One region of the Fervidobacterium ngatamarikiense genome, then DNA from elsewhere that is predicted to be linked to it. Evidence: predicted binding sites of a transcription regulator. Region 1 holds the regulator's gene; the other holds the start of a gene.
What was found. Region 1 encodes HrcA, which represses chaperone genes, less so after heat shock. Its sites were predicted from a motif close to ATTAGCACTCNNANNNTNNGAGTGCTAAT; they were not measured.
Positions count from the first base shown of each region.

Region 2: the regulator HrcA is predicted to act here: its motif matches at 1,814-1,842, upstream of dnaK (molecular chaperone DnaK).

Region 1 covers NZ_CP011393.1:1,414,081-1,417,511, reverse strand. Annotated here, with positions in the region: gene JM64_RS06615 (DMT family transporter) at 1-618, opposite strand, end outside; gene hrcA (heat-inducible transcriptional repressor HrcA) at 882-1,931, shown strand; gene JM64_RS06605 (nucleotide exchange factor GrpE) at 1,962-2,600, shown strand; gene dnaJ (molecular chaperone DnaJ) at 2,632-3,431, shown strand, end outside.
Region 2 covers NZ_CP011393.1:186,610-190,040, forward strand. Annotated here, with positions in the region: gene dnaK (molecular chaperone DnaK) at 1-1,756, opposite strand, end outside; gene JM64_RS00885 (glycosyl hydrolase 108 family protein) at 1,910-2,671, opposite strand; gene JM64_RS00890 (hypothetical protein) at 2,719-2,988, shown strand; gene JM64_RS00895 (pyridoxal phosphate-dependent aminotransferase) at 3,075-3,431, opposite strand, start outside.

The DNA of each region.
Region 1 (3,431 bases):
AGCAGGGTGGAATGCGATTGTGAAATTTCCTGTTACGATGCTCAGGAAAAAGAAAAAGACAAATCCCGTAAGCATCATAAAGAACGTTATCTCAACAGGAGTGAACTCTGAGGATAGCTTTCTCGAGAAAATATTGTAAAATGCTGCGGAGAAAACCGCACCCAAAACCAACAGCTTTCCAAGTAGCGCTCCTTGTTCTAATCCCCCACCTTTGACGATAAGAAACACTCCAAAAAAGCTAAGAAATGCGAAGAGAATTTGGTACCATCTGATTCTTTCTTTCAGCAATGCTGGACTCAAAATCGTTATAACGATTGGAATTAATGCAATCAACATCCCAGCCTCAGAGGACGTCGTAAACCTGAGTCCATTAGTCTCGAACACAAAGTAAGCAATCGGTTGAAATAGCGCTACTTTCCATAATTTCCAAAATGGTTTCTTTGTTAATTTTACGATTCCAAAAAGCCAAAGTAATAGCATCACACTGGTTGCCACACCAAACCTAAAGGCTAAAAACGTGTAAACGTTTATATGTTCTATACTGTTTTTAGTAAAAAGGAATGATAACCCAAATATCGTTGAAACTGCAAATCCAGAAATATAAACCTTCCAGTTCACATTTATCACCTCAGGCAAAGTAGAATCATCTACAAATGTTCGTATTCCGCACAATTTTTTCTGTTACTATTTTACCAAAAAGGAAATTTTCATCAATATTTTTCTTTGCTTTGTGTCTGATATCTCAGATACTGAAAACACTCCAAAAATTGACAAATTCTCACACTTATGGTAATATATTAGCAGACTAAAGTGTAGATTGCTAACATTTCTGATAACAAAAATTAGGCTAAAACAGATAGAAAAACGGAGAGGTGATAACCGTGTTAGGAAACGATATCACCGAAAGACAAAAGAAAGTTCTTTACTGCATTGTGCAAGAATACATCAACACGAGGACCCCTGTAAGCTCAAAAAGGGTTTTGGAAAGTGCTGCAATTGAGAGATCCGGTGCAACGATTAGAAATGATATGAACCGTTTAATGCGCACGGGATATATATTCCAGCCACACACTTCTGCTGGTCGCGTTCCAACAGACAAAGGACTCAGGTTTTACGTAAATGAACTGAAAAAAATCAGGGAAGAGATAAAGTCCAAAAGCTCACAAGTGGAGGTTGCGGCAAAATTTCCAATCGGTGATATGGAAAAGGTGCTCACGGGTGCAGCAAAGTTGTTAAGCTCTTCAACAAAAGGTATGGTTATTATTGAAAAGCCCAGCCCACTAACGCTAAGAATCAAGCGTATAGTTGTAACACCTGTGAGTAAGAATTTCTCAATTGCGAATATAATTACATCCCTCGGTCTCAGTTCTTCCATTCCAATCCAGCACACCGAACTTGACGATGTTGAGAAAATAGAGCAGATGCTTAACAAAGCGATGACAGGATTAACATTGAACGAATTCAAATCCAAATTGCGAGATATACTTACTCGAATCAATAATTTTAACAACTTAAATAGCTTCAAAGACAGCGATTTTGGAACTATCAGTCGTGGATTTTTAGAAATCACGGAAAGGTTATCTGTTGAAAGCTACGAAGATTACATAACGGAAGGACTACCAAACCTTCTTGCAAACGATAGAATCAATCTGAAAAAATTACAAAACATCCTTGTGTATGTTTCATCCGACGTGTTTTACAAAGAACTATTTGAGCTTGAGAACGACATATACATCGGTAAAGAGCATGGATTGAAGTTCCTTGAAGATTTCTCGGTAATTCTTGGACAGTTCTACTCAGAAGATAATCCCGTTGGACGCGTTGCTGTTATATTCGACAAATACGGTCGATATGATTTGATTATGGATAGCTTCGAGTTTATGCTCAACAGACTGAGCGAGTATTTCACTATAGTATCGAGGAATGTCTAAAAACTCAAACTAAAAGAGGAGGTAGGGAACATGTGTGAAGAAAAGAAAATAAATGAAATAAATGAAACACAACTGCAAGTTCAAAACAACTTGGAAAGTTCAAATGAAATTAAGGAGCGAGAAGAAGTGAACCAAATGAACCAAAACGAATTATCAGAAGAGAACAAACAACTGAAAGAAAAGATAGCAGAGTTAGAAAACCAACTGAAGGAAATACAGAACGCTGCACGCATAATCAAAGCAGCATTTGAAAATTACAAGCTCGACGTTGATAGGCAAATTAGAGACGCAACGAAATCAACGGCGCTTCGTATAGTAAAAGCGCTTATACCCATTTTAGACGATTTTAAGAGAGCGTTCAAATACTACGACTCAGACAAGGATTTAGAAAAATTCAAACTTGGAGTAGAAAAAATCTATGAAAAACTTCTAAAGACACTGGAAAACGAGGGATTAAGGATTATTGATGCCTCTGGAAAGTTTGACCCGTTCAACCATGAAGCATTTGAAAAAGAGGAACGTGATGATGTTGAAGAATACACTATTCTTGAAGTCATTGAAGATGGTTACACATTCAATGGGCAGGTTGTAAAACCAACTAAGGTACGTGTTGCTATAAAACCAAGAAAAAAGGAAGAGAATGCAGTTAATGACCAACAAAACACGTGAGAATCAAAATACAAAATAGGGGTGGTTTGCAATGCCAGCAAGAAAAGACTATTATGAAATTCTCGGAGTGCCAAGAAACGCTTCTGAGGATGAAATAAAGGCTGCATATAAAAGGCTTGTAAAAGAGTGGCATCCTGATAGGCATACTGGTGATAAGAAAAAGGAAGCAGAGCAGAAATTCAAAGAGATACAAGAAGCGTACGAGGTTTTAAGTGACCCTCAAAAACGTGCGATGTATGATAAATTTGGATACGTGGGCGAGGGTGGTTACGTGTACGAACCTTCAGGAAGAACTGGTGGATTTGGATTCGACGATATAAGCGACATCTTTAGAGATTTCCTGAACGATGACATATTTAACATATTTTTCGGTGGTCACAGAACGACCGCATCACAAACACAAAGAACAACTAGTGGAAGAAGATACGCCAAAAGAGGAGAAGATATAAATCTTGAGGTAACCATCACGGAAGCCGACGTATTCACAGGCAAAGATGTCACAATAGAGTACGACCGATACGAAACTTGTGAAAATTGTAAGGGAGAAGGAGTAGAACCAGGTAGCAGATGGGTAACATGTTCAAAATGCCATGGAACTGGTGTAGTCCGTGAAGAGCGCAGAACTCCATTTGGTGTCTTCATAAACCAATACACTTGTGACGTTTGTGGCGGTAGTGGAACTGTTCCTGGAGAAACTTGTCATATTTGTAGAGGCTCTGGAAGAGTAAGGAAAAGAACAAGTACCGTTGTAAACATACCAGCTGGTGTAGAAGATGGAGCCGTAATTAGAATTCCAAGGAAAGGTAACGCTGGAATAAGTGGTGGAGATTA
Region 2 (3,431 bases), 830 kb from region 1:
GTTGTTTGTAGAGGTATTCGCCTATTTTCATGCTTTCTCTTTGCAAGTCGTCGAATAGTATCTTGACTTTTGCGATGTCGTCTCTGTTGATTGCATCTCTCAAGTCCCTAATGATTTCCTCTAACCTGTTCTTTGTATCTGCCGGTATCTTGTCGCCGTTTTCTTTGAGTATTTTTTCGATGTGATATGCCAAGTCATCTGCTTTGTTCTTTAGTTCGACCTCTTCGCGTTTTCTTCTGTCTTGTTCTTCATACATTTGCGCTTCTCTAATCATTCTTTCGATATCTTCGCTGCTCAGTTGATGTCTACCTGTGACAACCATGGATTGTTCTTTTCCTGTGCCAAGGTCTTTTGCTGAGACGTGAACTATACCGTCAGCGTCGATGTCGAACGTAACTTCGATTTGAGGCACTCCTCTTGGTGCCGGTGGAATACCTACAAGCTGGAAGCTACCAAGGAATATGTTATCTTTTGCCATTGCACGTTCACCTTGATAGACTCTTACTTCAACACTTGTTTGACCATCTTCAGCTGTTGTGAATATTTTGCTCTTTCTAACGGGAATCGTTGTGTTCCTTGGAATTATTGGTTCCATCAATCCACCCTTGACTTCAACACCGAGTGTGAGTGGTGTAACGTCTACAAGTACTACGTCTTTGTCTTTTGCACCTTCAGTTCCTGCCAAAATTGCCGCTTGGATTGCCGCACCGATTGCAACAGCCTCGTCTGGGTTCACACTCTTGTTCGGTTCTTTTCCGAAAATTTCCTTGATGAACCTCTGCACCATCGGAACTCTTGTCATACCACCAACAAGAATGATTTCATCGATGTCCTGCGGTGAGAGTTTTGCATCGTTTAGTGCTCTTTCAATTGGTTCTCTTGTTTTTTCAACAAGGTCTCTTGTGAGTGATTCGAACATCGCTCTTGTAAGTTTCATTTCTAAGTGCAGTGGACCTTCAGCTGTAGCTGTTATATATGGCAAGCTTATGTCCGTCTCAAGTTTTGTAGACAATTCTATCTTTGCTTTTTCTGCAGCATCTCTGATTCTTTGGAGTGCTTGTTTGTCGTTTCTTAGGTCTACGCCATGTTGTTTTTTGAATTCGTCGATAATGTAGTCCATTATTCTTTGGTCGAAGTCGTCACCACCAAGATGGTTGTTACCACTTGTCGCGATAACTTGAATGACTCCTCCACCTATCTCAAGTATGGAGACGTCAAATGTTCCACCACCAAGGTCGTAGACAAGGACTTTTCTTTCGCCTTCCATTTTGTCAAGGCCGTAAGCCAATGCAGCAGCTGTTGGCTCGTTAATTATCCTGAGCACCTCAAGTCCAGCTATGATACCAGCCTCTTTTGTAGCTTGTCGTTGAGCGTCGTTGAAGTAAGCTGGACAAGTAATAACTGCCTTTTTAATTTCACCACCGAGATATTCTTCTGCATCTTTTTTGAGTTTCTTGAGTATGAGCGCACTGATTTCTTGAGGGGTGTACTCCTTGTCATCGATCCTCACCTTGTAGTCCGTTCCCATTTTTCTTTTAATGGATTTTATGGTCCTTTCTGAGTTCAAAATAAGCTGACGTTTTGCTGGTTCACCAACAATGATTTCTCCGGTTTTCGTAAACGAGACTATAGACGGTGTTGTACGACTTCCCTCTGCGTTTGGAATGACCTCGATTGTTCCATCCGGTTTCATCCAAGCGATAACTGAGTTGGTCGTACCAAGGTCAATTCCAACAACAAACTCTTTTTTCGCCATATATATCCACCTCCGTAAGATTTTTGTTTTTTTTGTTTGCCGAATATATTCTATCAAATTAGCACTCATTTGTCAAGAGTGATAATTAAAATTTTTAAAAAATTTTGCGATGACAGTACTAACCGAAATGCAAATGCGACATGGTGTTAGGATTTATCCTATGTAGAATACTTTGTCTATCCTATTTAGCCAACCGTTTAAGTACTTGGGATTTTTGATACCAATGCGTTTGGCATGGTCTCTAAAGGTGAGTCTTAGTTTTTCGATAATTTTGGGAAAATCTGGGTCAGAATCACGTAATGTGATGAGCTTTTCCTTTGGAGCCACAGAGTAGGCTATTGAGAAGGCTTTGTTACCGAATAGCACACACATGTGCATCAAAGCCACTTGCAGTCTTACACTTTGATATTTGTAAAGACCGTTGGGAAGGTAATAGCGAATGTATAAGATATTGAATGCGTCTTGCCTCGTAATACGGAAAACATCGATATCAGGGTTGTACTTAGAAGATATCCCATATCTTGTGAATCCTCCTGTTTCATCAAAAGTTAATGCTTCTCCTTCGTAGTCAACGACGCTGTAAATAACGTATTCAACAGTTCTGTCTCTTGCTAATGCCTGCCTTAGGCTTTTTAATTCTTCTTTCATTTGATTGTACCTCTCAGTTAGTGTTACTGTGTCTAGTTGTGTGTCCGTCTCAAGCTCAGTGTAAGCTTCTTCGACAAAACCTGTTGACTCTGTATTATGTTCAAGCGATGCAAAGTAAGGCTCACGTATGTCTACCTGGACATTTTGCACTTGAGCCTGCGGCGTTTTGCTGTTTAAAAACATACCTAAAATTGAAAAGATTATTAAGGAACTTCCAATAATTATGAAATAAAAAAGGATATTCTCAAGCTTTTTTAGGTTGAGCAACTTTCCGCCTCCGTTTTTTTCAAAACTTACAAAGTGAATTATATCATATGGTCCTATCAAATGATTTTCAACCTATATTTTCCAATTTGAACGAAGCAACAAAGATTGCGGTCGTCTTAGCTTTGGTTTTCATCGTGCTATCATGCGTCACAGAAACGTCACCTAGCACAGCAAAAGAAGTTGCTGTCCAAATATCTAGACACGGGCATCTCACAAATGCTCACTTAGTATATACCAAAGATGGTTTGATAGGTCTTCCGTTTTATGTTGCCTCAAACAAAAGTGTTAAATTCCAACAGATGGAACAAAGATGCTAACGTTTGGATTCTTCTTCTAAAAAAAAATACGAAAGCGGCAGTCCAAGATGGCTGCCGCTTTTTTTGTTTTTTACTATCAATCTTATTTATTTTCTTGAGTTATACACTTTTATTCCTTCACCAAGTATTTTAACCGCATCGGCGAGTTTGTCAGCTTCAAGAACGTATGCTATTCGAATTTCACTCATTCCGGCGCCAGGTGTTGCATAGAATCCACTCAGTGGGGAGACCATCGTTGTTTTGCCATCAACGTTGAATTCTTTGAGCATCCAGATGATGAAATCTTCCGCATTTTCAACAGGAAGTTTGGCTGATAGGTAGAATGCGCCTTCCGGTTTGTGGACTACAACACCAGGTATTTCTTTGAGAGCTTCGTAGGTTGCATCTCTTCTTTTTTGGTATTCATCACGCACGGAGTTTGTGTAGTCTTCTCCAAGTGTGAG